2 regions of the Limosilactobacillus walteri genome follow, and region 2 is predicted to be linked to the other one. Evidence: riboswitches for the same ligand, from Rfam matches in the RefSeq annotation. Region 2 holds a riboswitch; the other holds the start of a gene.
What was found. A riboswitch is a leader RNA that binds a small molecule or an ion and turns the genes downstream of it on or off. The one in region 2 is predicted to bind thiamine pyrophosphate.
Positions count from the first base shown of each region.

Region 1: it holds a riboswitch for thiamine pyrophosphate, as region 2 does, so the genes downstream of both, DTK66_RS01355 (ECF transporter S component) here and thiM (hydroxyethylthiazole kinase) in region 2, are expected to answer to the same signal.

Region 1 covers NZ_QORN01000005.1:15,226-38,824, reverse strand. The annotation lists gene DTK66_RS01405 (PTS galactitol transporter subunit IIC) at 1-21, shown strand, start outside; gene DTK66_RS01400 (zinc-binding dehydrogenase) at 70-1,056, shown strand; gene DTK66_RS01395 (SAM-dependent methyltransferase) at 1,093-1,950, opposite strand; gene DTK66_RS01390 (helix-turn-helix domain-containing protein) at 1,961-2,374, opposite strand; gene DTK66_RS01385 (alpha/beta hydrolase) at 2,499-3,479, shown strand; gene DTK66_RS01380 (DUF1304 domain-containing protein) at 3,494-3,850, shown strand; gene DTK66_RS01375 (cation:proton antiporter) at 3,908-5,875, opposite strand; gene DTK66_RS01370 (magnetosome magnetite crystal formation protein family) at 6,102-6,443, opposite strand; gene DTK66_RS01365 (energy-coupling factor transporter transmembrane component T family protein) at 6,484-7,137, opposite strand; gene DTK66_RS01360 (ATP-binding cassette domain-containing protein) at 7,134-8,507, opposite strand; gene DTK66_RS01355 (ECF transporter S component) at 8,512-9,072, opposite strand; TPP riboswitch at 9,147-9,236, opposite strand; gene DTK66_RS01350 (sulfite exporter TauE/SafE family protein) at 9,413-10,198, shown strand; gene DTK66_RS01345 (Rpn family recombination-promoting nuclease/putative transposase) at 10,259-11,101, opposite strand; gene DTK66_RS01340 (glucose 1-dehydrogenase) at 11,238-11,993, opposite strand; gene DTK66_RS01335 (nucleoside hydrolase) at 12,229-13,191, opposite strand; gene DTK66_RS01330 (NAD(P)/FAD-dependent oxidoreductase) at 13,363-14,361, shown strand; gene DTK66_RS01325 (HAD family hydrolase) at 14,526-15,173, opposite strand; gene DTK66_RS01320 (APC family permease) at 15,385-16,710, shown strand; gene DTK66_RS01315 (HAD-IC family P-type ATPase) at 16,847-19,510, opposite strand; gene DTK66_RS01310 (proline-specific peptidase family protein) at 19,942-20,853, opposite strand; gene DTK66_RS01305 (Xaa-Pro dipeptidyl-peptidase) at 20,944-23,352, opposite strand; gene DTK66_RS01300 (ABC transporter ATP-binding protein) at 23,493-23,599, shown strand, end outside.
Region 2 covers NZ_QORN01000059.1:739-10,215, reverse strand. The annotation lists gene DTK66_RS10650 (DUF6933 domain-containing protein) at 1-1,651, opposite strand, end outside; gene DTK66_RS10645 (hypothetical protein) at 1,641-1,955, opposite strand; TPP riboswitch at 2,071-2,176, shown strand; gene thiM (hydroxyethylthiazole kinase) at 2,238-3,050, shown strand; gene thiD (bifunctional hydroxymethylpyrimidine kinase/phosphomethylpyrimidine kinase) at 3,043-3,867, shown strand; gene thiE (thiamine phosphate synthase) at 3,857-4,504, shown strand; gene DTK66_RS10625 (chloride channel protein) at 4,551-5,804, opposite strand; gene DTK66_RS10620 (glycoside hydrolase family 31 protein) at 5,997-8,303, opposite strand; gene DTK66_RS10615 (phosphatase PAP2 family protein) at 8,449-9,102, shown strand; gene DTK66_RS10610 (nucleoside hydrolase) at 9,129-9,477, opposite strand, start outside.

The sequences.
Region 1 (23,599 bases), on a different contig from region 2:
ATGGCGGCGAAGAATGCGTAGGAGAAGTGCTATAATATAACTTATAAAAAATAAGGAAGGCGCGATGTTATGAAAGCATTAGTTGTAGATACACCGACAGATAGTTCAATTGAGCAGTTAAAAATCAGTGATGTTCCAGTTCCGCAGCCAAACGATGATGAAGTGCTAGTTAAGGTTCATGCGGCAGGACTTAATCCGGTAGATTATAAGATCGTTGAAAGCGGTGTGGATGCGTGGACCTATCCTCATACTTTAGGATTAGATGTTGCTGGCGAAATTGTTAGCCTTGGCAAGAATGTAACTAAGTGGCAGGTGGGAGACCGGGTCTCCGGACATAGTGATTTAACAAAAAATGGCTGTTTTGCTGAGTATGTTGCGGTCCCAACATATGAGCTTGCAGAAATTCCTGCAACAGTTACATACACAACGGCCGCCAGCTTTCTTTGTGGTGCATTGACAGCATACCAAGCGGTTGAACGCAAGGCTAATTTTGCTACTGTACGAACTGTACTTATTCATGCAGGTGCTGGCGGTGTTGGAAGCATCGCAATTCAATTAGCTAAAAGACATGGCTGTAAGGTTTTTACGACCGTCTCCTCTAGTAAAAGGAAATATGTTGAACAATTAGCGCCTGATGTGATTATTGATTATCAAACAGAAAATGTTACTCAACGATTGAAGGAATTAACCAATGGCTTAGGTGTTGACTTAATTATTGATACAGTTGGTAAACGTGAGGCGGAAAAAGATTTGCAACGCTTGGCTTATAATGGCCGTTTAGTGACAATTGTAGATGTGCCATCAATTACTGACATGCCGATGTTTGCTCAAGGATTAGGAATGGATGTAGTCAATCTTGGTGGCGCGCACCTAAGCGGCAACCAATATCAACAAATGGACTTAGGACGGATGAATGCGGAAATGCTTCAGCTTGTTGCTAATGGTGAAGTCAAGGCTTTAGGGATTGATGTGTTGCCATTTGAGCAAATTATTGAAGGGTTAAAGATGGTAAAGAATCATCAAGTTATTGGTAAAGTTGTCGTAAAAATGGATTGAAATAAAACGAGGTTGGAGAACTAATCCGACCTCGTTTTATTTCGCTAAATAAATTTGTTCATCAATCAAATCAAATGAATGTAGATTGGCATTAACCTTTTTTAGGGCATCATCTTGACTAAGATGTGCTTCTTGCCAAAACTTCTTTGAATTAGTGGCGCCATCTTTTTCGCCAATTACTAATAATTGCACATTAGGGTAATTTTCACGCAATAATTGAAGTACTTCCCAATCTGTATTTCCTTTATCAGGAGCCCATGACATAATTACGTACTTCACCTTATTGCCGTATTTTTTGATGGCGGTTAAGGCATCTAATTTTTCAATCGTAGTAACAGGATGTTTGCCAGTTTCGTTTTCGTTAACCCATTCTTGACTATCAGTGGTATAAATTTCTTGAGAGGCGTTATTATTACGGAGCCCCTTTGAAATGTAACCATTACCAGCCATAATTTCAAGAATTGGTGCGCTAGCAAGATAGTCAGATAACGCTTTGGCAAAAGGAGCATTAACGTATGACCACATTCCGTACGTGTCTTCGAGATAATCACGGAAATTGCGTAATGACTGATCGAGCTTAGGTAATGCGTCATTATATTTATTCCATAATTTATCCCCGCGCGGATCGCCTGGTGGGAATTCGGCATTAACTTGTTTAAAAATAGTATCTTGGATGTTATCTGGTAGCAATAAGTGAGGAAGAGGTTGCGGCAAAAGACTGTTTTTTAATAAACGATCACTTTCCAGTACATTATTAATCAGATATTTTATTGGGGGAAAACTATCGAAGAGTTCTCGATATTGGTTTAATTCTTGAATGTAGGCGGGCTCATTTACCGCTTGATGGGCCTTTTTAACCCTTTTTTTGAGTTGTTTTAACTTTTTCGGATTCATTCTGAACTCCTTATTTCAATTTTAAATTTAATTGTTCTTGCTTCCCATAGAAAGTATCAGTATCACGACGGTTATGACGTCCTTTTAGGTAGCCATCAATTAATTGAAAAATTTCGTAGCGGTCATCGCTAGAAAGGACGGTTTGATTAAACGATAGATTTTTACTCGAGAAGAATAATTTTGCAAGGTCAAAATCATCGCGGTCCGTTTTTCCCGTCAAGTAATCGAGACTAACATCAAAGAATTCTGCTAGTTTCCGTGCTTCAACGTATGATGGGGTTCGAATGCCGCGTTCCCAGTTTCCGATTTGTGAAGCAGTATTTGGTTTTTCATTTGGGCCGAGATTTTCATTGAGGTGTGTTGCTAACTCTTTGAGGGTGATTTTTTGTCCCTTTCGAAGAGCTCGCAGACGTTCTGGAAACATTAGCTCACTTCCTCCTTAAATCGTATCACTTTCTATTTTAACATTAGCATGTGGTTTTTGAGTAAAAAGAATATGCAAAGTAACAGAAAGTGTGCTACACTATCCGCATTGACTAAAATATGACATGGGGTTAATTAATTTGAAAACTAAAAGTAAAAAGAGAAGTTGGCATCCCTGGCGGTGGCTAACTGGTATTGTCGTAGTATTAATCATTGCAATCTTTGCAGCGAGTTGTTACTTTTTTTCTGTCGCGATGGTACCGGGACATAAGGACTTCATTAATAATTCAACTAAAATTGCAAAGAGCGACCCGCTCTACAATCAAAAAATGTGGTTTAAACATGTAAAAAAACAGCAATGGACAATGGAATCAGCAACCGATAATTACCGGTTAGTGGCTGATTATATTCCAGCAGCTAAACCAACAACTAAAAACGTGGTTATTGCTCACGGCTTTATGGGTAATAAGGAAAAAATGGGTGAATATGCCGCCCTTTTCCATCAAATGGGGTATAATGTTTTAATGCCAGATGCGCGGGCACACGGTCAAAGTCAAGGGAAGTATATCGGCTATGGCTGGCCTGAACGTTATGATATTCGAAAATGGACTAATAAACTAATCCGTCACAATGGTAATAACAGTCAAATTGTCATTTTTGGAGTAAGCATGGGTGGGGCTACGACAATGATGACTAGTGGAATTAAGCTTCCTTCCCAGGTGAAAGCATTAGTTGAAGACTGCGGGTATACTAGCCTTAATGATGAGTTGAACTACGAGGCTGGTAACTTATACGGCATTCCTAAATTTTTACGGGTACCATTAATTAGTACAATGAGTTTAATTAATCGCACCCAGAATGGCTTTTTCATCCGGGATGCTAGTTCAATCGATATGCTGCATCATAACCATCGACCAACACTGTTTATTCATGGGGCAAATGATAATTTTGTACCGACAAAGATGGTTTACCGTAATTACCAGGCAACTAAAGGAAAGAAAGAATTATGGGTAGTTCCCGGAGCGGGGCATGCAAAGTCTTATGCTACTCACCCGGTTCAATATCAGCGACATTTGGCCGAATTTTTAAACCAGTATATTAAATAGTTGGAGGAGAAATGATGCTTGCAATTATTGTTACAATGTTTGTCGCAATCGAACATATTGGAATAATGGTGCTTGAGATTTTTGGTACACCGGAACAACAGGCAAAGGCATTTGACTTGCCGCTTTCATTTACTAAACAACATGAAGCCCGTGTTTCCTTTGCTAATCAAGGAATTTATAACGGTGCCTTAGGAGTGTCGCTAATTGCAGGATGGATCCTGTTTAGTGGCGCAACGTTAATCTTGGTATGGCAAATGCTGTTAGTTTTTATTATGGTGGTTGCACTGTTTGGCGCCTTGACTGCAACAAAAAAGATTATTTTTATTCAGTTTTTACCAGCACTAATTGCTTTTCTATTAACAATTTTCTAATAAGAAAGGACATCTCAATTGGGAACCATCGTAGTACCCAAGATTGAGGTGTCCTTTTTAGTCTAATGATTGAGTGTAAACTAACTCATCGGTTGATATTTGCTCGTTTAGGGCATTGGCTAACTCTTGTGAAAATTGATCATCTGCTAGTCTCATTTGAACATAGCTGTGTTCTAATTGAAAGGCTTCAATGAGTAATGATGTAACTAAATCGGTATCCATTGAGGTTTCGTGAGAAAAGATACGCTTGCGTTGGAAGTAGGTTCGCATCACCATTGCAACTTCATTAGCATTTTGTGGTGTTTCAACCGAATGCAAAAATTTATCAATATCGCGATTGATAATTGTAAGAATGTCAGCGGTATGAGCACGTTGCTCATCGGTTAGCTGGAAGTGTACTGGATGATCTTCGTGATTACGCCCTTTTTTCTTTAGGAGGCGTTGGCGCATGAACCGCCATTTAATTCGATGCCAAAGAATTACCCAAAATTCAAGAAAACTATGCTTATTAACAAGGAAAGCTGACCGTGTAACGAAACCAACTAAAATTTTTGTTTCACGATCTGAAATTTTGCCTTCTTCGTTAAGGCGATCAAGCGTTGCTAGTTCGACTTGGTGTGCCTTTCCCATCAATTGGGTATAGACATCACGATTAAATTCATGGTATTGAGTCATTTGACTGCTTAACTGGTCAATAACAATAGCTTTTTCTGGCGAGTATTTTTCAGATGAACGTAACTCGTTAATTGCATACTGGACGGTCTTAACCAATTCTTTTTGGAATTCGGCCTTAGAATAACTTTTTGACTTTGGCGGCAACAAGATCGGATAGCCAACCGCTCCGACTGCGATACTAATAAGAATAACAACTGCAGCGATTAAAATCATAGAATTACGAAAAGCAAATTGTTGGTTATTAATTAGTACGGGTAAGGAAAATGCCAAGGCAAGGGTAATCGTTCCATGGATCCCCCCGAGCGCCATTAGCAAACTATCACGATTGAGGTTAGATGAATGGATATTTACTAATTTGAAGCGCACCCATAAAAAGCGTAACGCGGTTGTTATCAGGTAAATAGTTAAGGCAAGAGCAACAATTGCGCCGAGATTTTTCCACGAGGTCCGTCCTAGTACCTGTGGGAGCATTACTCCTAATAGGACAAAGACTAATCCGTTTAACGCGTCGCTGATGATATTCCAAATAGTCGTTGTAGCCATTTGAACCTTTGTTGAGGTAAGGCGCATCCGATCATAAAGAATACTATGAATAACTCCGGCTGCTACAACAGCAAGGATTCCTGAAAAATGAAATTCTTCGGCAAGCCAGTAGATAACGATCGGCGTCATAACATTGATTGGGATAACGATTGAGCCAATATCAACGTGTTTACGCATTAAGCTAATTCTTAAACTAATTAAAAGACTTCCTAAAATCGCACCAAAGATAATGCCACCAAAAAAGACATAGACAAAAATCCAAATTCCATGACCAATTGAAAATTGTCCGGATTTATATGTTTCAAGTGCCAAGTCTAAAAGGACGATTCCTGATGCATCATTAAAAAGCGATTCATACTCTAGTGCCCCATTAACGTTTTCTGGAACCTTCATGTTGGTAGTAATCGATTTAACGGCAACTGCATCTGTCGGTGTCACAATTGCGGCTAGCATAAATGCTAGGGCAAGGGGGAAAGTTTCTGGGAGCGTTGCGTGAAGAAAACCACCTGTAATTAGGACTGTTACCAAAGCAAGTGCCACCGTCATGGATAAGATGGCTTTATAATTGCTGGATAAGTAACGGAAAGATTGATTTTGTCCATCGTTAAACATTAGTGGTGCAATAACGACCATCATAAATAATTCAGGATGCATTGTAAAGTTTGTCGCTTCCGTTGGTAGAGATGCTAAAAGGATCCCTGCAATAATTTGATAGATTGATAGTGGAATTTTAGGGTACACCAAGTGGACAACGTTAGCTGTAACCACTGCGGTTAGGAGTAGGATAATACCTAAAATCATCCCCATTAGATAATCACCTCGCTTAAAATTTTACACAAAACGGGAGTGGGACAGAGCTAGCTTGCTAGTTAGCTTTCCCATTCCCGTCGACGTGTAGCTAGCCTATTTGGAAGGATAGCTAGATTGAAATTCTAATATCAGCGCTTAACAGTCAGGCTGCACTGTGTCATATTGATATGAGAAAGAGGCTGAGTATGTTATTCTCGGCCTCTTAAAATTGTTACTGTTAAATTTATTCTCGTCCAATGAGCATTTTAACAGCCATCGCGATATTGTAAATGAACAGTAAAAGGGCTAATAAAAGAGCAAATGTTAATAGGATACCGAATAATGCACCACCATGAAAATTAGCGGGATTAAACGAAAATACGCTAAAGACTAAGATTGCAGCAATCACGTACAGGAGAGGAAAAATTTGACTCCAAAAAGCGTAACGCGCATTCTTAACAATATTTGGCCGATTACTACTCTTAGCAATAATCCAAACAATTAACGGAAAAATAACTGGCAAGAAAATGATGCTTAGGTATGATAAAGCATTAACGATACGGTCAGTTAAATTATAATCGTTCAATGTATCAGTCCTTTCTTTTCTTCTATTATCGCATGCTCTATTAGGGGAGTGCAATTACAATTATTTGAATGAGGATAATTAAAGTGCTTGTGATTACCCAGTCACGAGCAGTAATCGGAATATTAATGGTCCTAGTTCGTGCCTGTCCTTCAACAAAACCGTGAGACTCCATTGCCTGTGCTAGTTGATCTGACCATTGAAGCGCGACTAAAATTGCCTTGAAGTATAAAGTTGGCGACCACCAATGCAGGGTCACTCCGCGCATTTGGCCAGCTATATAGATTGTTGTAACTGCTTGTTTCATTTTCGGAATTAAATTAAGAGCTGCTAAGACCCCATAGGCATATTTACTAGGTAAATGACAATTTTGTTCTAATGACCGGGCTAGGGCTAGCGGATTAGTAGTAAATGTGAAAATTGTTCCCAAACTGACATACATATATAACCGACTAAATAAAACCAAACCATAAAATAAACTATGACCGGGACTAAAGAGTACGATGGTGGTAAAAATGGCAATTGCTGGAAAAAGCGGAATAAAGATTAGCCAACAAAATTGCTGCCAGCGGAAATGATAATGAATTAACAGGACCAGACATACGGTGATTACGATTATGTTTACCCATAATTTATTAGTAAAGGTTAATTCAAGTGAGAGAAATAAAATAAGAAATAATTTTAAGCTAGGATTCATGAATTACCTCCGCAATACTTAAGTTGCTGATGATTCATTTCTAAGTGGTAGTCGATGAACTCATCCAGACCGTTTAACTGGTGACTTATAATCAGCAGTGTCTGCGGATATATTTTACGACTAGCGGTGATGAGTTTTAGAACCGTTTTAAGCGAGTCTTGGTCTAATCCAGTAAATGGTTCATCAAATAATAGTACCTCTTGTCCCATCATCAGCATCAGCAATATCTGTAGTTTCTTTTTCTGTCCTCCGCTAAGGGAATAGATTACTTGCTCTTCTCGTCCTGCTAAGTCAAGCTCAGCTAAAGCTTGTTGAATTTGGCGGCTAGTAAAATATGGATTGTGACCATTTTTGCGGCTAAGGTTTAATTCTTCGCCAACGGTAACGTTCAAAAATTGATCATTAGCATGTTGAAAAATTAAGCCGAGTTGCTGATAGTATTTCCTGGGTGATATTTTTTGAATATTTTGATTGTTGTATGTTATGGTTCCTTGATATTTAACTAATTTGGCAATTGCCTTTAAGAGGGTTGACTTGCCAATTCCATTCGGCCCGGTTAAAAGAGTTGCTTTATTTTTTAAGAGGGCAAGCGAAGCGGGGGTCAATAAAGTCTTATCACCTTGTTTGAGTGATAACTTAGTAAAATTAATAATTGATAATGATGTTGCTGGTGGTAGCGATGTCTTAATAGAAGAACGATTATCTTGTAAAACCTTACATCTTTGGGAGGCTGATAATGTTGAAATTTGCCGATTCTTTAGCTGCCAGACAAGCGGATTAAGCTTTTGGTAACCGTGAAGATCGTGATCAGTAATAATGATGGTTGTATGGTTTTCTTGATTAATCTTTAGTAACTGTGCAAGGATCAATTGGCGGTTTTCTTCATCGACATTGGCAAATGGTTCATCTAACAAGAGAATAGATGGCTGCATGGCCATGACAACTGATAAAGCAACTCGTTGCTGCTGCCCGCCAGACAGGGTTGAGATTAGCTGGTTAGCTAGTGCCTCAACTTTACCGAATTGTAGGGCATTCTTAACTCGTGAATCAATTTCAGCGGAGGGAACTTGGCAATTTTCAAGGGTAAATTCTAATTCATGACGGGGCGTATCAAGGGCGAACTGCATTAGTGGATCTTGAAACAGCATGCCTATGCGGCCGTTGGTAGATATCGAAACTGTTCCTGTAGTTATTTTGCCCCCATGTTTTGGCAATAGTCCAGCAATCAATTTCAGAAGGGTTGACTTGCCGCTTCCAGAAATACCTGTTAAAAGGTGAATTTTTCCTGACTTAAATTCTGCATTGATATTTTCTAAAATGGGCTGTTTATCAAATGCAAATGAGAGGTTGTTAAATAGTATTTTTTCCATAGGTTTATTGCTTGATTAAGTGGGCGCGTTGTAACATATTGGCAATTAATTTAACGATAATACCAGAAAAGACAAACACTGAAATGAATCTAGCGATTAACATGGTTATAAGCATTTGACCACTAAAGTGACTATAGCCATTTCTAAACCAATCCCAGCCAAAAGTAACAAGGGTTAACGTAAGCGATGAAATTAGAAGGGTCAGCCAGTTATAAGTCCTGTAAAACGTAAAGGTAAAACCAAGTTCTGCCCCGAGGCCTTGAACAGTTCCAGAAATAAGATTGACGGCTCCCCATTGATCACCTAGCAGCATTTCAACGACTGCACCAAAAAATTCACCAAGGAAAGCGGCCCCTGGTATGCGAATGAGAAATCCGGCAAGCGGTCCTGCCATACACCAGATTCCCATGGTAAGGTCATTAGCCATCGGACCGTAGCCAATCGGGGTTAATAAAATTGTCAGACCATTATAAATGAATCCAGCCGCAAAATAAATAACGCCAAAGATAATTCCAATTAGCGCAAGTAGAATAATGTCGCGTAAGTGTAGTTGATGTTTAGCCATAATAAAACTCCTTAATTACTATAAGGGTAAAAAACTCCATGACAAAAACATCATGGAGTCAAAAGTTTAATTAAGTTAATATCACTGAATCTCCCTTCGCTGGTATTAACCAGAGCAGGTTCAATGGGTATTATCTCAGCCGAAAGGCACCCCAGATAGTTATTTTCATCATTATGATAGCGAATATTATTTAAAAATGCAAACATGAAAAGAAATAGTGAAAGGACGAAATAGTCCATGCTCATTTATTATTTTACAAAAAATCTAGTAAAATTTTTACACTCGATTTCAAAAGTGGTTTAAAATAAAAGTTATTAATTAAAGGGATGGTTATAGATAAATGGGTGGAATAACTTTTATTTTATTATTATTTGGGATTGGAATCCTTTCGGGAATTGTTAGTGCTGCTGCCGGATTAGCTTCGTTAGTATCTTACCCCTCGCTCTTGGCACTAGGATTGCCTCCAGTAATGGCCAACGTTACAAGTGCTTTCTCTACAGTTACGGGGAATTACAGTTCCGTTTTTGCATCATTTAAAGAGTTGAAAAATAATCGCCGCCAATTATGGCTAATATTACCATTGGTTTTTGCCGGCTCGATTATCGGTGCTTTTTTGCTCTTTGCAGTTCCCGGTAAATTGTTTGCTGAGTTAGTGCCGCTATGTATTGCCTTAGCGGGAATTATTTTACTTTTTCCCCATCATCCTAAAAAAGCGGCCCCAACAATGGGGGCTAATAGTAAACTTTTTGGTAAGTCACGGATTAGCCAATTTTTCTCAATTATTGGAATTTTTATTGTTGGAATTTACTCAGGCTTTTTTAATGCCGGAGCAGGAGTCTTAATGCTGACTTTGCTCACAGTAATAAATAGTCAAAAGAGTTTTGCCGTTAATAATGCTTTAAAAAATGTTGCAATGACAGTTACGAATACGACTTCCTGGATTGTTTTTGCTATTGAAACGACAATTTATTGGAACTATGTGATTCCGCTAATGATTGGGAATGTAGTTGGCGGCTATGTGGGACCTATTATTGTCCGCCATTTACCTGGTCGCTTAATGCAGGTAATAGTAGGAATTGGGGCGCTAATCTTAGCTGGATCACTTGTAATAAGAAATTTGATGTAGAAAATAAATGAGTCATTAGCATTCGATGAGTTTGAATGTTAATGACTCATTTTAAATTGTTTAATTCTGTAAATATTTAGTTGCATCGGCATCGGAAAGATTGAAATTGCTCATCACTTTTTGCTTAATAACGGCTTCATCAATGCCAAGGTCACGAAGGGTATGGATAAGAGCATAAATTCCTTTAGTCTCACCTTTTTCTATTCCTTCTCGGCGCGCATCCATCAGTTCCAGTTCAAACTTCATAAAGCCCCGTCTCCTCTCTGGATCTTGCTTTACTCTGACAATCTCGTTCTGAATCTTAGTAATGAATTTACTTCTATTGTCTACTTGATTGCGCATTAAAGCAAGAAAGGTTTTTATCGGTTCTTCGTCTTGCGCAAATTCTTTTGCGAGGGCGTTAAAGACTACCACCGTGCGTTGATCACCGAGCTTTAAGGTTGAATCACGGAGGCAAGTATTTTCAAAGGTGTACCGTGCCCAGCCCCGGCCGTAGTAGTCGAAATCACAAAACATAATGACATAGGTTGGGTGATCACTTAGGTCTTGGTAATTTTTCCCGGGTAATAATACGCCATGATCGATCTGTTCTTGATAATACCGTAAACGATAAGGCAGGTTCTGTTTATCTGCTACCTGCATTTCAATGACAATAATATTGCCGTGTTCATCACGGACATAAACATCATATCGAACGCGACGGGCAGCAACTACATTAATGTCCTTTTGTGTCACCAGCTGGATAATCTTCTTGGCCTTTAAGTGCGGCAATGCCCGATTGATCAGTTCCAAACAGATTTCCTTATTTTCCATCACCATCCCAAATAGTGGGTCGCTGGTAATCGTCATCGTTTCCCATTTTGCTAATGCCGTTGCGATATTCTTTGCTAAATTTGTACACATAAGTAATTTCTCCCGTACTTTATTCTTGAGGAAGACCCTCTAAAATATATATACGTAAAAAATTACCCTTTGCACTTTTTAAAATAAAAATCCCCAGAATTCTTCATTATGAACTCTGGAGATAATTTAAATCCGATTATTGAGCAGTATAACCACCGTCAGCAACAAATTCAGATCCGGTGCTAAAACTAGATTCATCGGAAGCTAAGTATAAGGCGAGGTTAGCAATTTCTTCTGGCTGACCAAGCCGGCCCATTGGGTGTAGACTAACTAGGTGGTCATTTGCTTTTGGATCATCCTTGATGAGATTATCAACTAATGGTGTTGAAACATACCCAGGGTGAATTGTGTTAACGCGGATATCATATCCCTTACGAGCACAGTCAAGGGCAGCTGATTTAGTTAAAAGTCGAACACCACCCTTAGACGCGTTATAAGCGAAGAGGTCAGGATCACCAATTAAACCTTCAATTGATGACATGTTGATAATGGAGTTTTTCTCACCATTATTCTTCATAGCTTCAATTCCCAGTTTAGTCCCCCACATTGTTCCTGTAAGGTTAACGTCGATTGTTTTATCCCAGATTTCGGCGTCAGTCTTTTCAATATCAGCGTATTCTGCAATTCCGGCATTGTTTACGACGATATTAAGCTTGCCAAAAACTTGAACGGTTTGACGGATAACACGGTCCCAATCACCCTTGCGAGCAACATCTTGCTGGATAAAAATGGCATTGTCACCTAATTGATCAGCAACTTTCTGACCTTCATCCATTTTGCGGGCAGTTAAAACAACTTTGGCGCCTTCTTCGACAAATTTTTTAGCAACGGCAGCCCCAATACCTTTTGAACCACCAGTAACAATTGCAACTTTATTATCTAAACGACCCATTGATTAGACACTTCCTTAGAAAAATCAAAGTAACCATTTACAAATTTAATTATAACAACTCCCAATAAAAAACGTGAGAATAACGACTTTCTTAAAGCAAATAAAAAGAAAGGGAGCGGGAAATAACCTTCTCGCCAATCGCCCTGTGGTTATTGGCCGTGTTATCTTGTGATGGTTCGTTAAAATAGAAAAAGCTAGGAGAAAAACTTGTTTCTCCCAGCCTCTTCTTACTTTATTAATTTTCTTTGAAAAGGTTAGTCAAATGATCCATGAAGACCTTGAGATAACGTTCTTTGTCAACATTAACAGCAACCTTAACATTAGGGTTATCGTCGTTTAACTTAGCGTTATCACCAATTGTTCGACCATAGTAAGGTCCTTCTTCGTAAACAACTTTCATGAACAGGCTGATTGTTGTAACAAATGATGGATCGATACCAACACCAACGGCTAATGGATCATGCAGAGCACAACCACGCTTATCAATGTCTAAGTTATAGTAAGCGTCAATGTAGAAGTCAGTAATATCAGCGTAAGCCTTACCTGCTTTGGTTCCTAATTCACGCCATTGCTTAGTATCGTCCTTAGTAAGTAATGTTCGTAAAGTAACATCGAGGCCAACCATAGTAAGTGGTAAGTTAGACTTCATTACTTCGTCAGCAGCCTTAGGGTCTTGGTTAATGTTAGCTTCTGCTACAGGAGTAACATTACCTTCAACAGTTAAAGCTCCGCCCATAAAGGTTACGTTACCAATAAGATCAGCAATTTCTGGATCCTTCTTAAGAGCAGCCGCAAGGTTTGTCATTGGACCAGTAGGGATAATAATTAAGTCCTTACCGTACTTGTGGGCAGCTTCAATATAAAAGTCTACACCAGATTGTTCTTCAATTGAACGACTTGGTGCAGGAAGATCAACGTCACCAATACCGTTATCTCCGTGAATGTCCTTTGATACCTGCATTACATCGAAATGGTCACTTGTACATGAATGTGGGAGGCCTTTGAATACGGGGATATCAGTGTGCCCTAATAATTCCAATAACTTAAGGCTGTTTTCCGCACAAACATCTAGTAAGTTGTTACCATATGAGCTAACAATTCCGATTAGATCAACTTCGGGATCAGCGAGCGCGTAAGCAATTGCTAAAGCGTCGTCAACACCAGTATCTAAGTCAAGAATCATTTTACGTTTTGCCATTGTAGTTCCTCCAATTTAAGTAAAATTTACTACCTTTACTTAATATGTTAATTTAATTTGCGACTAATTACAAATAAAATTTGGTACCGCTTACGAATTTTTGGAAAAACTTTGCAATTTTGAAAATGCTATAATAGTTTCACAGATAAAAGTGAAAGGAATAAAAGAAAAATGGCAGATCAAATTTATGATGTGACAATTATTGGTGGGGGACCGGCAGGAATGTTTGCTTCATTTTATTGTGGACTTCACGAATTAAATGCTCAATTAATTGAAAGTTTACCGCAATTAGGGGGCCAGGTTGGCGCGCTTTATCCAGAAAAACAAATTTGGGATATCGCTGGAATGCCGGGAGTTACTGGTCGGAAACTTATTGCTAAACTTACAGAACAGATGGCAATAGCGCCGATTGACCAGTATCTTGGTGAGACAGTTGAAGATGTAATCAAAGAAGATAATGGTACATTTACAATTAAATCTGCTAAGCGAATATCTCACTCTCAAGCAGTTATAATCGCGCTTGGTAATGGGGCTTTTACCCCACGTAAACTTGCTTTAGATGGAGCAGATGCACTTGAGGGGCAACAGCTATCTTACTTTGTTAATCGTAAGGCTGACTATACAGATAAGCGGGTTGCAGTCCTTGGCGGCGGTGATTCAGCAATTGATATTGCCCTTATGCTCGAACCGGTAGCAAAGGAGGTTCACCTTGTCCATCGTCGTGACCAATTCCGCGGCCTTGAACACACAGTAACTCAGCTCAAAAATTCAAGCGTTCAGTTAGATACTCCGTTTTTACCACGTGCATTAAAAGTAGAGGATGATCAAACAGTAACGTTGAACCTTAAGAAGATGAGAAGTGATGATGAGGCACGGTTAAATGTTGACAAACTTGTTGTAAACTATGGCTTTACTTCGAATAATGCTGCTCTGAATCAATGGTCACTGGATCTTGCGGCTGAACGAAACCTAATCAAGGTTGATTCAATGATGGAAACCAGTGTCACGGGGGTATATGCCATTGGGGATGGCGTAACTTATCCAGGTAAAGTAGCATTAATTGCTGCCGGTTTTGGTGAGGCACCAACTGCTGTTACAGCCTTAGCCAAGAAGTTATACCCAGATAAGCGGATGGCAATGCATAGTTCTTCAATGGGGATTAGTAAGTAAAGAAAAAACTCCTAAAATGAAAAGTCTTTAATGCTTTTGACATTAATAAAGCGAAATTTTTTCTCGACCCTTTATTTTTACAAGTGTAACAGAGATAAAAAAGCGAGCGCTAGTGTTCGGACAGTCCGAATATTAGCGCTCTTTTTATGCTCCTCCCCCCAATTTTAGATTTCTAAGAGGTCACTGGGCTTATTCAATGGGAAATCAGCATTTTTGATATTATCTGGATTGGCTGAGGAATATAGTGCCCCAGCAAATTTTATTCCCGCAGCATGGGCGGCTTTTAAATCGTTAATTGTATCGCCAACGTATACTGTTTTTTCGGGAATAGCATTCATGCGTTTCATTGCTGCTAAGATGGGGTCAGGACTGGGCTTATGCTTTTTAGTATCCGCAGATGTGATAGCAACCTTAAATAATTTTGCAAAGTCATACTTCTCGACAAAATATTTTTGATATTCATCTGCTAATTTTGAAGTAGCGATTGCAAGTTGAGTGTCATTGCGTTTAGCAAGTGAGTTGAGCATTTCTGGGATTCCATCGATAACTTTAACTTGGTCAAGTCGTTTGTAGGAGAGTTCAAACCAGTCTTTTTGAACAGCCGGAATCTCATCCTCGCTAATTCCAGCAAGACGAAGAGCATCTTGTCCAGTAATACCAAATAAGTCGTGTTTTGTTTGTTCTATCTTATCGGGAGCCACCGGATGCCCGTGTTTGGCTAACGTATCAATCATCGCTGGCATATACATGTCTAACGTATCAATCAAGGTTCCGTCGATATCGAAAATAAAGTTAGTAATTTTTTGTGGCATTTCTATCCAATCCTTTTATTAAAAATAAGTACAAACACATTGTATAACACTACTTATCAGTACAACATTATAAAAATAAATTATTTTAGAGATTGGTAGCTGATAATTTACCTTTTCGTTCAAAGACGACTACAATATAAATGGAATTATAATTTTATGTGGGGTGATTACTATCGCTAGTCAAAAGTCTATACCTAAAAAATTGTCATTTATGTCGATTTACTTTTTAGGAATTAATGGTGTTATCGGTTCAGGAACATTCTTGCTTCCATCCGTTATTTATCGTGACATGAACCTATCTGCTGTTGCTGTTTTGCTATGTACTGCAATTACCGTTTCGATGATTGCATTGTGTTATGCGGATCTTTCAAGTCGGTTTACGGGATCAGGAGCAGCATGGTTATATTCTTATCATGCATTTGGAAGATTTACTGGATATGAATTAGGCATTTTTACGTGGTTCTTAGGCTGTTGTACGCTTTCTGCTGAAATTGTTGCTCTATTAACAACTCTCAAAAGCTTTCTACCAATTTTTAACAAACCATTCATTTATGGTATTGGGGCATTCGGTTTAATTCTCCTATTTGCACTTATTAACTTTTTTGGCCGAAGCCTTGTAAAGCTAGTTAATAATATTTCAGCGGCTGCAAAGATTTTAACATTAATTATTTTTATTGTAGTCGGGGTTTTCTTTATCCATAAGGCAAACTTTTCACCGATTATTCCACAGGCAGCCTTAAAGGGACCGATGCCGTTTCTTCACCATTTTGGTGCAGCATTTACACCGATTTTTTACTTATTTACTGGTTTTTCTTTTCTGCCAATCGCTGCTAAGCAAATGAATAACCCAGAAAAGAATATTCCACGAGTACTAATTGCAGTAATGGTTAGTGTCACAATTTTGGATGCATTAATGATGATTGTTGCAGTTGGGCTGGCCGGAACAAAATTGGGCGGTTACTCGACGCCATTAGCTAATGCATTAGGCCTTGCAATCGGTAAATGGGGTTATGCCTTTATTATCTTTGGAATGCTTGTAAGTATCTTTGGGGTTGCCTTTTCAGCATCATTTAATACACCGTCGCTAATTGCGTCGATGGCTAACGAACACGGGATGCTCCCCAAATTTATTGGTAAGAAAAATAAGCATGATGCCCCTTGGGTCGGAATTATCCTTACTTCAATTCTTTCGGCATTATTCGCTACTCAAAGTTATCTTTTCCTGGTTAGCTGTACAGTGTTAGCCTCATTTATTCAGTATGTTCCTTCAATTTTAGCAGTTATAAAATTTGAACACAGCAATGAATATCCAACTCATGGCTTCAAATTACCCGGGAAATATTTAATTCCAGTATTGGCACTCTTAGTTTCTTGCTATATGGTAACAAACTTTACGGCGAAGACATTATTAGTGGGAACTGTAATTGCAGTGGCTGCTGCTGGCGCTTACTTCTTTATTAAAACTGATCGCAGCTATGAAGAAAAGCATTCAAAATGGTTGGCTGAATTGCGATTAGAAGATAAAAAATTAAAATAAAAATATAATAATGTCGGCTAAAAAGGGAGCGTGATAGAAGTCATTTACGACTTCATCTTCACGCTCCCTTTTGTGTATGCGCTATAGAGTTTTTACTATATAGGAGACTGATGGGACAGCCCCCCTTAATTTACTATTAACGTCTATTTAGCCGGAATCTAACCATCTTGTCTGATTCAGTACATAAGAAGATCAGACAGGAGAAAATGATAACAGCTAACCATTCCATTAGGCTAATGCTGGTAACGTGGAATGCCATCTGCATAAATGGAACATAGGTGAAGATTAACTGGAAAAGGACCATTAATCCAATTACTCCCCAGGCTTTTTTACCAATATTGCCAATCTCTTTAAGTCCATAATGTTCAGTCCGGATACTAAAGAAGTAGAAAGCTTTGCTTATAACAATCGTATTGACCATCATTGTAGTTGCATTAACTACGTCAGCTCCAGAATTAATAAACCATTCGTAACCAATAAGGGCAAAGATTGCCATCAAAGCAGAGACGTAACCCATTTGAATTAAATCATGTCGGTTCATCAATCTTTGCGTAACTGGTCGTGGTGATCGATCCATAATTCCTTCTTCAGCTTTTTCAAAGACGAATGCAAATTGAATTGTGATTGCGGCAATTAAGTTAATCCATAACAATTGTGCTGGTTGTAGCGGAACTTGTTGTCCAGTAAGAATTGAGAAGGCAACAACTAATCCTTCAGCAAATGATGTTGGTAATAAGAAGAGGATACTCTTTTTGATATTATCATAAATCCGCCGACCTTCTTTGATAACGGCAGCCATAACAGCAAAGTTATCGTTACCGAGGATCATATCGGCCGCATCTTTAGCCACATCAGTCCCTTTGATTCCCATTGAAATCCCGATATCGGCTTTTTTAAGCGCTGGAGCATCATTAACTCCGTCCCCCACCATTGCGGTAATTTTTTGACGATTTTGCAACGCTTCCACAATTTCAAGTTTGTTTTGTGGGGTTGTTCGGGCAAAAACTTGGTTTGATAAAGCAGCTTCTTCCCGTTCAGCGGTAGAAAGTTTATCCCATTGTGCACCAGTAATTGCATGGATTGGGCCATTAGTTAAACCTAATTGTTTTCCGATTGCCCGAGCTGTTTGCGGGTCGTCCCCTGTAATCATTTTGACAGATACGCCCGCACGATTCATTTGCTTTAAGGCAACGATTACTTCTTCACGAGGAGCATCTTGGAGGGCGGCTAACCCAAGCAGGTGAATTCCGTTATAAAGGTGATCGTGTTCAACTTCCATTAAGTTTTCACCATTAACTGGTTGATACCCGACAGCGATTACCCGTTTACCAGCCTTTGACCAATCGTCAACACGTTTTTGCCATTTGGCAGTGTCAAACTGTGGATCTTCTTTAGCTGCCATCTCAAAGAGCTTATCAGGAGAACCTTTAACAAAAATAACTTGTTTATCATTCTCTGGATCGCGCGTTAATTCTGCAATATAACGATAATCAGAGTCAAACGGTAAAAGGTCAATTGCCTTGTACGGAGATTCATACTTTGCACCAAAGGCTTTGTGGTAAAGAGTTAAAAAGGCACCGTCGGTAGGTTCGCCATTGATATGCCAATTACCATCCTCATCAGTCAAAACAGTATCATTAGCTTGATAACCAGCTTCTAAGAATAATTTTAGTTCGTGATTAATGGGAGCCGGTTTTTGGTTTAATAGAATTTGTCCATTAGGCGCATATCCAGTTCCCGTTACCGTATAATGCTGATTACCAACCCAGAGTTCGATTGCAGTCATCTCATTTTTAGTAAGAGTACCAGTTTTATCAGTAGCAATCACATCAACCGATCCAAGAGTTTCAACGGCTGGCATTGATTTAATGATTGTTTTATGTTCTTTTGCCATTTTGCTAATACCAAACGCAAGGATAACAGAAGTAATTGCTGGTAAACCTTCTGGAATAGCCCCTACAAGCATTGCGACAACAGCAAGTGCAAGCGCTGGTAGGGAGTATATTTTGAGGAAGAAACCAACGATAAAAACAATCACAGAAGCGGTAATTGTAATATAAGAAACAATTTTACCAACATGATCGATTTCTTTTGTTAGCGGGGTCTTCTTTGGCTTGATTTGCGCAACTTCTTGCGAAATTTTCCCAATTTCTGTATGTTCCCCAGTTGCAACAACAACCCCAAGTCCGCTTCCGCTAGTTACGGAAGTAGAAGCATAGGCCATATCGACCCGATCGGCTAATGGAACATCTTCGTCAGTAATCGCTTCATCTGTTTTGATTACTGAATTAGTTTCACCAGTTAATGCTGATTCTTCAATCCGTAAGTTGTCAGCAGAGACAATTCGTAAATCTGCTGGGACATTGTCACCTGCTTCTAAGAAGACTACATCTCCACGAACCAAATCGGCAGCATTGATATCTTGACGCTTGCCATCACGGTAGACAGTAGCATGTTGTGCCATCATTTCTTTAATCTTTGCTAATGCATTAGCGGCACTAGATTCTTGGAAATAACCAATTAACGAATTAAGGATTACTACAGCACCAATAACAATCGCATCAGTATAGTGCCCAATCAAAATAGTCAACAGGGTCGCTACTAATAAAATGTAGATAACGATGTTATTAAACTGCCGAAGAAACATTTTCCATTTTGGCGTTGGCTTAACTTCGATTACATTATGCCCGTCCTCCGCTAGTCTTTTCTGGACAGTCGTTTCTTTAAGTCCTTCTGTAAATTCAGTTAATTGATATTCCTTTTTTACCTCATCGGTAGTTAATTGATATTTTTCTTTCATTTTTCCTCTTTGAATAAATATAACTTAGTAAAGTAACTATTCTTAAAGCTCCCGCACTTTAAGAGAAACAACATCAGTGAAGCCATATCAAGTTTTTGCTTTAATCATTCCTTCGCTATTTATCGTATAAATATCGTATCATATCCATTTGATTTTTTAGTGCTAATTAAGATTTTTTTAAAACATGATTCATAGATTATTAATAAATAATTTGAGAGTTTCATAAATACTGCTATTAAAGCAAAAAGTGAGTAGAAAATAACCTTCTCGACAAGGCGGTGGACTAAGCTAGGAAACCCGTCGCGAGCTGATTATCAGCCGTCCTTAGACTCAAGCCTTGGGGTTATTTGTCACGTTATCTTGCCGTGGTTCGTTAAAATGGTAGAGGCTGAGAAAAAACGTTTGTTTCTCTCAGCCTCGCTAATAGCTCATTATTTATTAAAATTATTGTTTTCAACGTCGCGAATAAAATCAGCAAGGTGTTTATAGTAAACGTCAGGGTTATCAACCATATGGTGATGACCACCATTTGGAGTTGTAACTAGTTTAGAGTTAGGAATAAGCTTATTCATCGTTTTAGCAGTATCAACAGGCATTGTCTCGTGTTCACCAAAGGTAATTAAAGTAGGAACTTTAATATTCTTTAATTGATTGCGGAAGTGCCAGTCTTTAAGTTTTCCTGTGATAACAAATTCGTTGTCGCCTTGGAAAACGTTATAGACTGCATCTCCACCGAGGTCTTTAAGATGGTAAAGCTTAGATGGCTGTTTACGATCAACATATTGTTCGTTCATTACTTGAACTAATTCTTGATACTTTGGATTACTGTAGTCGTCGTTATCCTCACATTCTTTCATAAAAGCAACGTCTTCAGTGGAAAGTGTTTGATCACGTAATGCATTAACGTGGTCAACATATTCGTCAATTTCATCAACCATCGATGAAATAATTGCTCCTTTAAGGTGTTGACCGTATTTAACAGCATACTCTTGGACGAGTAATCCTCCCCAGCTTTGTCCGATTAAGTAGAAGTTATCGAGGCCTAACTTTTCTCGTACTTCATCAACTTCATCAAGAAAATATTCATAAGTCAGGTACTTCTTTGCAATTTCAGGATCTGAATAGTCTGGTTGGTCAGAGTAGAGTGAACCAAGTTGATCATACATTGTTACCTGTACATCTAGTCCTTGCTTTTTTAACTGTTCAGCAGCATCTTCCCAATATTCATGATTGCCACCTGGACCACCATGAAGAGCTAACAAATGAATATTGCCGTCACCTTGTGTATTTGTCCAGAGATGATAACCATTATCGAGGGTGATAATTTTAGTTCCTTGTTTCATTCTCAAATCTCTCCTTTAATTGTGCATATTATTCATTCTACCGCAATTATAAGGATTCTGCTAAAACTAGCTTGGTTTCATATGAAACATTTATTGATCATTGTCCAGAGATACACCAGGAATATTAAGGTGACACCCAGCGAGGTCTAGTTGATACTCGATTCGCTCATTGCCACGAAGTGTATATTCATAATCGGTACTATAAATAATTAACCCTAATTGATGACCAGCGACCAGGCGATGGAAAATTGGCTGCAAGTTGAACTTAACCGTAACAAATTGATTAGCAGTTAGGTTATCAACTTGTGCGGGAGTATGACGATTTTGTAAGTTAATATGTCCGCTTGCGATTATCTTATCAGTGGTGGATGACTTTTGAAGCTTGAATTCACGGAGGTCGTCAGTCTTCCAGTGATAGCCAAGTTCAAGGCCGTTACGATTAAAAAGGACAGGAGAAGTTGTTAACCGTTTTCCGTTCCCAAAATCAACAAGGCGGGCACTAATCATGCCATAGTTTTTGGAAGAAGCAACTTTTAACGTTACGGTTGGTGTTCCGCGTAGAATTATGTCAGTTTCAGTTGGAACGCTGACAAAATGCCGACTAAACTGCCCATTATCCTTAATGAGTGCTTTTGCCCATTCATGAGGGTTTTGGCACCACTTTAAATACTTTTCTTCAGGCTGATAATCGCTAAAACTTTGAATACCAAGTCCTTGGATTGCCGTCAAACGTTGGTCATTAAATTGGTACTCGTGCTTTTTTCCTGCTGTCCATTGGCGATAAGTATTCCAAGTTTCGGGATTGCTGTTATCTTGGACAAGGACTTTTGGTAAAGTTGCATCAGCATAATTCTCTTGTCCCCACAGTTTATTAGCGAGCCATAGGTTAACCATGTCAGAGAAATCAAGCGACCGAAAAGCATTGATATAAATATGCTGCCCTTGATGCAAAATAATTTTACTCGTTACAGGCAACTTTTGAAGGCTGTCATATAGGGCCTTAACATTACTAGGACGAACATTGGTATCATTTAAACCGTGAACCATCATTACAGCAGCTTTAATGTTAGCAAAATCATGACGATAATTTCGATTATCCCAAAAGGCGTTATAATTGCCGCTCTTTCTATCCATAGCGGCTTGCATTTTGTTAATGTACTTAGTATTCGTTTTTTCGATTCTTCGGTAGTCAGCAGGCCGCTTAGTTCGGCTGAATGTTTCATCAGCAAGGACATCAGCGTCTTCACCTTGGAAACCGCCTGGAGCACGGACAAGACCATTTTCACGGTAATAATCATACCAACTAGAAATAGCTGCCTCGCTAATAATTGCTTCAAGTCCGGCAACGCCAGTAGTAGCAACGGCGGTAGCAAGGGTTCCCAGATATGATCGGCCAGTCATGGCGACTTTGCCGTTACACCAGTTAGCTTGAATTTCTGTCCCACTGTTACGATCAGTAAATGCATGACGGTCACCGTGAAGCCATTCAACCACCGCTTTCATTGAATTAGTTTGTTCAGGTGAGCCGCAGGTTTGGAGACCATCGGAGTCTTTAGTACCAATCCCAGCAGCATAGACAATTGCGTATCCGCGAACTGCAAGGTAATTATTTAGTGTATAGGCAGGGGTCGTACTAAAAGTCTCTGTTGCATGGTGGGCTTGACCAGTCACTTGTTGATAAGAAAAAGTGGTTGGAAATTTTTCTTCAGCAGGAGCATGATAATTAGTTGATTTGTGGGTCAGTGGAACGTTGACATTGTGGGTTGCCTTTTCTCCCCATTCGTCATTAGTTCCTTGATTATAAGGACTGGCTGTAAATACTGCGGGTACTTTTAATCCATGATTTGATTCAAGCGGCCGCATAATTTCGGCTTTAACTAAGTCTGCTTTACCATCAAAATCTGTATCCATATCTGTTTCAATGTAGACAACTTCGCGGATAAATTTAGCAGGATCAAAACAAGCAAGGGGTTTCCCGTTAAAATATAAGGGCTTTTGTTCAGGCGGTAATTGATAAGTCCATGCCATAAAACCTTTGGCAGTTAAATGATCGATGAGCGATTGCCCGTTTTTTCCATGGGTATTTAATAGGAGGTAAAAGGCGTCGATGACATTAGCAGTTGTCCATTGTTGATGGTATTCGGTTGGGAGACCCGTCTGCTTAACCATTGTTAGGGGATCTGCAATGTCAAAATCAACAGCGGCTTCAAATTCGAGTAATTGTAACGCAACGAGATAAAAGATACTGTTGGTGAGCGGCTCTTGTTTATCAAACCAGTCATCAAGTGCCAGATCGGGAGTAGCTAAAAGGTCATGCAGCCACTGTTTAGTTACAATAGGCTGGTTACTTGCCATATGAATGCGTGCCAATAATGTTTCCCACATTGCGTTGGGCGTTAGTTTGTTTTCCTCGTTTTTTCTTAGTAAGCGGATTGACATTAATTCCTGCCGACGCTGTTGTGGTGTAGTTGTAGTGATACTAAATTGATTAATTTTCATCTGGAACACCTCGCATAGAATTTGATATATTAATTATCGCACTTTTATATTAATTTGCTTAGAATTAACAGTGGTTGCGATTTAGAGCGTATAATTTATACTGATATTTAGTTTAAAAAATCATGATTGGGGAAGAGCCGATGGCAAAGAACATAATGGAATTTCAGCATGTGAGCAAGCAGTATGATGATAATATCGTGTTGCGTGATATTAGCTTTGAAATTGAAGCAGGAAAGTTTTATACCTT
Region 2 (9,477 bases):
TTAGATCTTCATTATGCTTATCGGGCGTAATATTAAGGTTTATCGTATCATTGAGCATTTTGAGAATCCGATTAATTGTATCAGTCATCGAAACTAAATCGAGATCTTTGTACAAACCTAATTTTATACCATAAAGGCAGATAAAGACTGCTCCCTGCAGGTTACTACCTGATAATTGGTATTGCGTCTTAAATAATTCACCCAATCGTTCACGCAATTCATACAGGTCAAAGTAATCATCATATTTATAACGCATAAGCTCTGCTTTTTCGGGAAGGTAGTACTGTAACCCTAATTGGTGATTATAAAGCTTGGCTAACCGTCCACAATCAGTAAGCAATGTTGAATAGACAATAAAAATCCCTTCCTCAAATGTTTCCCCAAGACTAATATCATCGGCCATTTGATTAAGATCGATTAAATGATAGCGCAATTCTTGCTCATCAATCCGATCTTGAACAAATTGTTCAAACTTATCCGCGTTTAAATTCAATTGCGGATTCTGCGTGTTAATTATTTGGTAAGCATGGCGAACTGGAATTATCCCATAGAGGCTTGCAAATGAAGCAAAATAATCATCAAGCATTAAGTCGGTTTGCCCATCAAAAATTGTTGGCAATTCTTTGCTAATAGTATTAAACATCAAGTCATTCGGATCAAACGGTTCATTATCAAAGTCATCATTCATAGCATCGCCCTGTTCCATGAGCGCAAGATAATTGTGGTAATCACTATCATCAATACCACCATTATCATGAACATATCGCATAAGGCGTTTTAATGCCCGTTCAATATTTTTTATTTCATTTCGCGATGAACCATGATATAACAGTTCTTCAACATTTGCACTATTAAAGTCAAAAAATGCTTGTAAATGATAAGCCAGCCACTCATTCAAATAGAACTTAAGATTACTTTCGTAGCCCTTTAAAGTTTTACTACTATATTTTGTCTGAATGTCAGTCAGAAAAATATCAAGAAGCTGGTTATTCAATTTTTGAATTTTAACAATTGCTTGATCAACCTTTTTTGAAGAAGCAAAGTCGTAATTAGTTGCGCTCAATTGATCCAGTTGATCAATAATTTTTTCAAGCTTGTCACGACTAGCCGGCTGCTTTGCTGGTTCAGCACCTCGAAGATTGAATGGTTGCGCGTTTTTTATTATTTCTACCGTGTTACTATCATCAATATAATCGTTACCCTGTCGTTTCATGATCGCTGTTAGTTGTTTTGAAAGGGCAACTTCCTCCGTTATATCAGCTAATGGTTTAGCATAGTCACGACATAGTAAAACTAGTGAGCCCATTTGAGAGCGATCAATTGTTTTGTTAATTTGCCATGCTTCACTAGCGGCAAGATACTCTTTAAATGCTTTTGTCGAAAGACCAAGATTAGTCCAAACTGCCCTTAAATTGGTTTCAAATCGTGTTTGAATTTGTTGCTTATTCTTGGCATTAACATTATATAAAACAACTGCCAGTGTCGTTGCATCATTTAGAAAAACCAGATTCTTTTGATGCTGAATTGTAAAGTAAGTGACATGCCATGAAAAAATAGAATTAGCTCGAGCCATAGCCGTTGTTTCATCATTTTCAGCTTGCTGATAATTGCTAAATAGGTTTTTGGCTTTTCCTGCTACATTAATGTACACTTTTTACCTCATCTTCCCGTACAACCATAACATTACCATCTTCTGGATTACCATATACGGTATATGAACCCTTGAGTTTTAGCTCCCGATAGTCATTTCCCGCATAATTTCCCTTTATCGTATAACAACCAGACTTTAATTCTCCAACTGGTTGAAATAATGCCGGAACCGGCTTTTTATCAGTCACGATGATTTCAAACTCGCCGTCAACCCCACCATTACTAAATGACAATTCACGCCCTGTCGCATCATCGATTATAAGAACTTGCGCTTTGTTGGTTGTCTGTCTTAATTCTTCTTGCATTGATATTCTCCTATTTTATATGTTTTAATGTCATTTTACAATCATCCCATCATTTTGCCAATTATCTTTATTATTAATTAGGCAATGAATGCGGTATACTATTAATATAAAATAATTATTGCATTAGGGGTGCCCATATTACTGGGCTGAGATATGCAGTGATGTATGGACCCTAGAACCTGTAAGTTAATACTTGCGTAGGAAAATGCGTATCAGAAGTTTAAATGCTCAAGATAGGCTTTTTTCACCTACCTTGAGCATTTTATTTTAAGGAGTTATTTAATGGTCAAACGTCAAATTAATTGGGCCCTTGTTGATCAACTACGGAATAAAAATCCAATCGTTCTTACCCTAGCGAATTTAGTAACAATTGATAAAGTTGCGGATGCAGTAAGTGCGATTGGAGCTTCACCAATTATGTCGATTGAGGTAAATGAAGCAAGTGAAATGGTTGAATTAGCAGACGCAATTACAATCAATCTTGGAACAATAAGTCAACAACAACTAACACAAATCAAAAAGGTTCTGCATAAGGCAAATTATCGTAAACCATTAGTTCTTGATCCAGTTGCAGTTGGCGCAGTTTCCTCACGCTTGAAAATAGCGCAAAATTTACTAAAAGAATTTCACTTTGATGTCATCAGAGGAAATGCCAGTGAAATAGCAGCACTCATCGGTGACGTTGATAATAAAAGCCATGGAATTGATGCAGGCGCAGTTACTAACCAAGTACATATTGCTGAATTATGTGCCCGTCGTTTTCACGCGATCGTAATTTTAACGGGTGAAACCGACATCATTACCGATGGCCAAGTCCTATATAAAAATCCATTTACTGCTGAAATGCTCACCATAAACGTAGGAAGTGGTGATATACTTTCGAGCCTCGTAGCCGCCTTTCTTGGCACTACTACTAATACCTGGGATGCTTGTATTGTGGCTACTGTTCTTATGTCGGCTGCTGGTGTTCTTGCTAATCGCTATTCAGCTGGTCTTGGTTCGTGGCAAGTTCAATTTTTTGATCAACTCTCAATTATGGATGCTAACTCTTTATTAGATTTTTTAAATGAAAGCGAGGAAGATTACCTTGATTAATGATTACCCTCAAACCTTAACAATTGCAGGCACTGATAGCGGTGGCGGTGCTGGGATTCCAGCTGATGTAAAAACAATGCAGATGCGAGGAGTATATGCAGCCATGGTCGTTGTTGCCGTTACTGCGCAAAATACTCTTGGTGTCCAGGATGCGATGCCAATGCCAGAAAAACTAATTGATGAGCAATTTGCCTCAATTGCAAGCGACCTAAAAATTCGTGCCTGCAAGACCGGGATGCTTGCTGACCCCCTAAGAGTTAAGACCGTGGTACGTAACCTTAAAAAATATGACTTTGGCCCGCTTATCGTCGATCCAGTCATGGTCGCCAAAGGTGGTGCTAAATTACTAAGTGATGATGCAATCACAATTGTCCGTGATCAACTATTGCCCCTTGCCAGTCTGATTACGCCTAATATTCCCGAAGCATGTGAGTTGACGGGGATAACAATTAAGGATAAAAATGATATTAAAAGAGCAGCTAAGAAGCTTCAAGACCATGGTGCCAAAAATGTTTTACTAAAAGGCGGTCATGCCCAAACGGATGATCGTGCTGATGATTACGTTCTGTTTGAAGATGGAAATGATTTATGGTTGACAGCGCCACGAATTAAGACTAAAAATACACATGGGACCGGTGATACGATTTCTGCTTGTATTACCGCCGAAATTGCCAAGGGTCATTCAATGGAGCAAGCAATTATGATTGGTAAAACATACGTAGAAAAGACGATTCAAAAAGGTATTAACGTTGGTCATGGTCACGGTCCATTGAATCACTGGGTTAAAGTTGAAGGAGACGATATAAATGGTATTTGATCCACAATTATTACAAGTATATCTAGTTGGCGGTACACAAGATGTTCATAATGATGTAGATGCTTTTCTGGAAAAAGTTGAATTAGCAATGCAAAGCGGCATTACGGCCTTTCAATATCGGGAAAAAGGTAACTCAAACTTACGACCAAATGAACGGATTGACCTTGGCTTACAATTACGAGAATTGTGTACAAAATATGCTATTCCATTGATTGTTGATGATGATTATCGATTAGCACAGCAAATTAATGCTGATGGGGTTCATGTTGGGCAAAACGATACAAAAGTAGATCAAGTCTCAGTTGCTGTTGGTCACCAGATGTTTATTGGTTATTCATGTAATACCCCTGCTCAAGTTGAACATGCTAACTTAATGGACTTTGTTGATTACGTTGGTTGTGGTCCGGTATTTCCCACCAACTCGAAAGCTGATGCTGACCCTGCAATTGGCTTAGGTGAACTGAAGCATTTAAATACGTTAAGTCACCACCCGGTTGTTGCAATTGGTGGTATCACTAAGGAAAATATGCAAGCAGTTCATGACACCGGTGTTGCAGGAGTGGCGGTAATTTCACTAATATTTGATAGTGATGACTTAGTTACGACAATTAAGCAAATGAAGGCCCTTTATAAATAAGAAAATAGCGATTTAAAATGATGGTACCCATCATCTTAAATCGCTATTATTTTTTGGTTATTTCTTGAAGCCATTTTGAAATTCCAATTGAAATAGCTACCCCAATCCCTAAAGGAATAAATGCCGTAAAGTTAAGGTGACAAACTTCAAATAACATAAACAAGGCCATTAGTGGCGCCTGTTGGGAAGCTGCTAAAAATAAAGTTGCTCCTATTACTGCACACTGCGTTAACGTTACGAGAGGGAAAACCTGAACATAAGGAATGCCGAGAAAAACACCAATAACCGCCCCAGCTGCAATCGATGGTGTCAAAGTTCCCCCATAGCCCCCGCATTTGATTGTAAACAAAGTAATAATTACCTTAGCAAATAGTCCGAAAAGTAAAGCTAGCAGGACTTGTTTATCAATCGTGGTCGTATTCATCGCCAACTGCGCTAAGCCCCGTCCATTTCCCATAATTTGCGGGTAAAAAGCAGCAACTATCCCGGTTGATAATGAAAGTAGTGGTAATTGCCAAAATAAATATTTATTGGTCACCCGATGAGCAGATGCAATTTTAACGCCGCGCTTAAACCACGTTCCCATAACACCTAATAAAAGGCCAAGGACAATTGCAAAGGGTACCGTAATTAATGAAAAGTTCCGACTACCAACAATATAATATGGTTCAAACCCTTTTAAGATTGAGCCGATCATCGTTGCAATCACTGACATGATAAGACTAACAGAAACTGACCGTGCATTGATACGCCGGTATAGAATCTCTAAGCAAAACACAGTTCCCGTAATTGGAGCAATATAGACCCCTGCAAATCCTGCACCCGCTGCCGCTGCTACCAGCAATCGCTTATCCTCTGCATCAAGGTGAAACCACCGAAAACGTTCAAGGGTACTTCCCCATTTTTGGGCAATTGCTGCACCTGCTTCCCGTGGTGCCAGTTCTCGACCGATAGAATTTCCGGTACCAACAAAAAAGATCTGTGTTACAACGTGAATCAGCGTTTTATCTAACGGCATTCGTTTACCGTTTAGTGCATTTTTAATGCTAACCGGATGATAACGGCGCTGCAATAAATACCACACAAGAGCTGCAATTACACCACCGATGAAGACTGAGATAAAGCGATGTATCGGGAATATATTGATATTAACAGGCATTTTATTGGTTTCATTAAAGTTCAAAAAATAATGCTCAGTTATATCAAGAATCGCGCTCAGTACTAATGAACTAAAGCCAACGATAATTCCAAGAGCAACAGTAGCAATTGCTAATGGAATATTTTTTTGTGTCTCTTCCATTCTCTCTCTCCTACGTAGAAATAAATCATTCCTAGTTTATCATGAATAGTAAGAAAATGATAATTAGCCAAGTTAACTCAATTTAAAATATTATGTAAACTAAAAAAGGTCTTGCTTAGTTCTCAATATTAAAAGGCTGTTAATGTTCATAAAGACAAACACTAACAGCCCTTTTAACTAGAGAGAAATTTTTTATTGTTGAATATACTTTTGTGTCTGGTTATCAAATATAAAAGTATACTTTTGGTTAGCAGTTTCTACAAAAATTTTTTCATATAATTTGCTATATCCCGCATTAGTTAAGGTAATGTCAACTTGATCACGATCTACTTTAACGTGATAAAGGTTATATTCTCCATCTTGGTAGGCAAAATCAATGCCATTATCTTGATAATGAACATAATTACCCTTTTCTCCATATACCCGGAAAGTCATCGTTTGATCGGGGGCATCACTAATATGATTTTTTGCAGCTCCCCACGGCAAAATCGTGTCTTTTCTTACAAATAATGGTAGCTTATCTATCGGTGCCTTGACTAAAAGATTACGCTTTCCTGAATATTCTACACCATTCCAGAAATCAATCCATTCACCTGCTGGCAAGTATACTGCCCGAACGTCTTGCCCCTCTTGAACAATTGGTGCAACTAATAACTGATCACCAACCATATATTCATCGTTAATTGTTCTAACAGTCGGATCATCATCATAATTTAAGACAAGTGGCCGCATAATTCCTAATCCCGTCTTTGTTTCCTGATAGCTGAGATCATAAAGGAATGGTATAAAGCGGTACCGAAGTTTAAGATACTTTCGGTAGATTGATAAGGTAGGTTCGCCAAACACCCATGGTTCTTGTGATCTTGTTCCCATTGATGCATGGTTCCGATAAAGCGGACTAAAGAGCGCTCCTTCAATCCACCGAGTTAACATCTCGGCTGTTGCATCTGCCCCAAAGCCACCAATATCGGTGCCAGCAAACGTAAAACCACTCATACTTAAGTTACATAATTGCGGAATCATCATTTGAAGGTGGGGCCACAGACTTTGATTGTCTCCGGTCCAGACAGTTGAATATTTCTGAGTGCCTGCATAAGCTGCCCGAGTAATCACGTATGGTCGTTTATGGCCATACTTCTTTAATCCTTGATAGGCCGCTTTCGCCATATTATGCCCGTAAACATTATGCATTTTTTTATGGGTTGATTTATCATTGCCGTCACTAAAACTAACATTATCAGGGATATCGCCTTCAAAAGTAGCTGGTTCGTTCATATCGTTCCAAATCCCACAAGTTCCACTATCAACTAAAAACTTGCAATTATCGGCCCACCATTGTCGAACTTCTTCTCTCCCAAAATCTGGAAATACGGCGTCCCCAGGCCAAACCTTATTAACATAGACTGTTCCATCTGGATTCTTGACAAAGTAGCCTTTCTTTAGTCCTTCTTTATATATCTGGTATTTTTTATCCTGTTTGACTCCTGGATCGATAATCGGCATTACCCGAAATCCCTGGTCCCTTAACTTATGAATAAATTTTTGCGGATCGGTAAACTTGTCCTTATTCCAGGTAAATACACGGTAGCCGTCCATATAATCAATGTCAAAATGGATAACATCGCATGGTAAATCGTTTTCTCGTAATTTATTAGTAATTTCTTCTACTTTAGCAGGACTAACACTATATCCCCATCGTGATTGCTGATAGCCAAGCACCCATTTTTGCGGCAACGGAACGCGCCCTGTTAGATAAGTATAATTCGTTACGATGTCTCGTAAATGCTGTCCACCAATAATATAATAATCAAGATTTCCGGCAACTGCCGAATAGTAATAATAGTTAGAATTTTCTTTACCAAGATCAAAGTGACTACGATATGGGTCATCAAAGAATAACCCATAGGGGTGGCCATCTTTTAACCCTAACATAAATGGAATTGATTTATACAAACGGGTAAAACTTTCTACCTGAGGGGCAGGATTATCCGTGTTCCAGTTGTCATACTCATAGCCTCGTTTATTCAAATAACCAGTTTTATCGCCTAACCCATAAATTTGTTCATTCGTAGCTAAGGACTTAATTACTTCAAAATATGTCTTATCCTGATCGCTTCCTCCAGCAACATCATGTCCTTCAGCAGCTATTAGTTTTGCATGAGCTTCATCTAATCCACGATCAATTGGTGTCCGCTTTCCCCGATAATCAATTACTAATGGATGACTATCCTTATCATAAACATCAATTTTTTCATCATCATAAACTTTAACAATTAATGATGACGTTAGTAATTCGAGATGGTCACCTTTATCAAATAAATTAAAATCAGTCTTAATAGTCTTATTACCTTCAATCGCATAAGATTGGCCTTTTTCGCCATAATCTTGAAATACACGAATGATTTCTGGTGTAATGACTGATAAAATCAAGGAGCTTTTTTTATAATTAATGGTAATCTCTTGGTCAGCGATAGCATACCCACTGATTTGATTATTCATAATGTTCATCCTTCCTACATTGATACTATACTATTATTGTAGCGCGTTCTTTTTTAATGTAAACGTTTTCTTATCGATGAAAGCTATAATTACTAGTAAATGCTATAATAGATGGTAATTACAAATAATAAACGAGGCATATAAAATGCATAATAGACTAAGAGTTAATATTGGGCTAATTTGTTGGTTTCTATTTAGCATAATATTAGTAAATATTATAGAAAAAACACAGCTAATTTCGTTAATTGACAACTGGGGGTTCGCCTGTACTCAACCAGTTACACAGTTAAAAACAATTATCCTCACAGAAATAACGTTTCTTGGCGATCCGGTAACTGTGGGGATCGTTACAATTGGGCTAATGCTGTTCCTCTGGCGCCGAAAACAACCTACTGATAGTGTTTGGTATGGTATGCTTCAATTTTTAGGCTATTGTCTGGTTATATTGGTAAAGTATAGTGTTGTTCGTTTACGTCCCACCCATAGGTTAATCAGTGTTAGCGGATATAGTTTTCCGAGCGGTCACACATTCTCTACAGTTATTTTTGTTTTTACTATCTTAGCGCTTACTATTCCGCGCTTAAGTAAACATTGGCAAAAAATTTTATATATATTTTTGGGTATGCTCTGGATTTTGCTTATAATGTATTCAAGAGTTTATCTTAGAGCTCATTTTACAACCGATGTTATGGGAGGATTTCTTTTAGCCCTTGGTTGGTGGTTATTAATGAATACTCAACGAAAACGATTTTTTAACTGGTTAATAAAACCAGTACGAAAAAATAGGAGCGTGAGATAATTATGCATCTCACACTCCTATTTTTCTTATCTTAGTAGAGCCGTCTTGCCAAGATTATCCATTAATTTGAAAAACTCTTTCTTGTTAGTCTTCGTTACTAGTGACAGTGGTCGGCCGTTGTCGTTTCGATAGGTCCGACCAGCAGCCGCGCCACTAGTTTCAACACTTGCTTTAACATCTTCAGTTTCTATCAGGTCAGGATATAAACTTGATAATGTCGTTAGCACATCCCATAGGTAGTAAGTCGAATCGGCTTCATCAGCTAATACTAATGAATAGCCTTGACCAATTAAGTCTATTGCTGGGAATTTACGGAGACTTGCCCAATGTAATCGCAGTTCACGAGTTAAGGGAATTTCTTCAGTACTTTCTAAA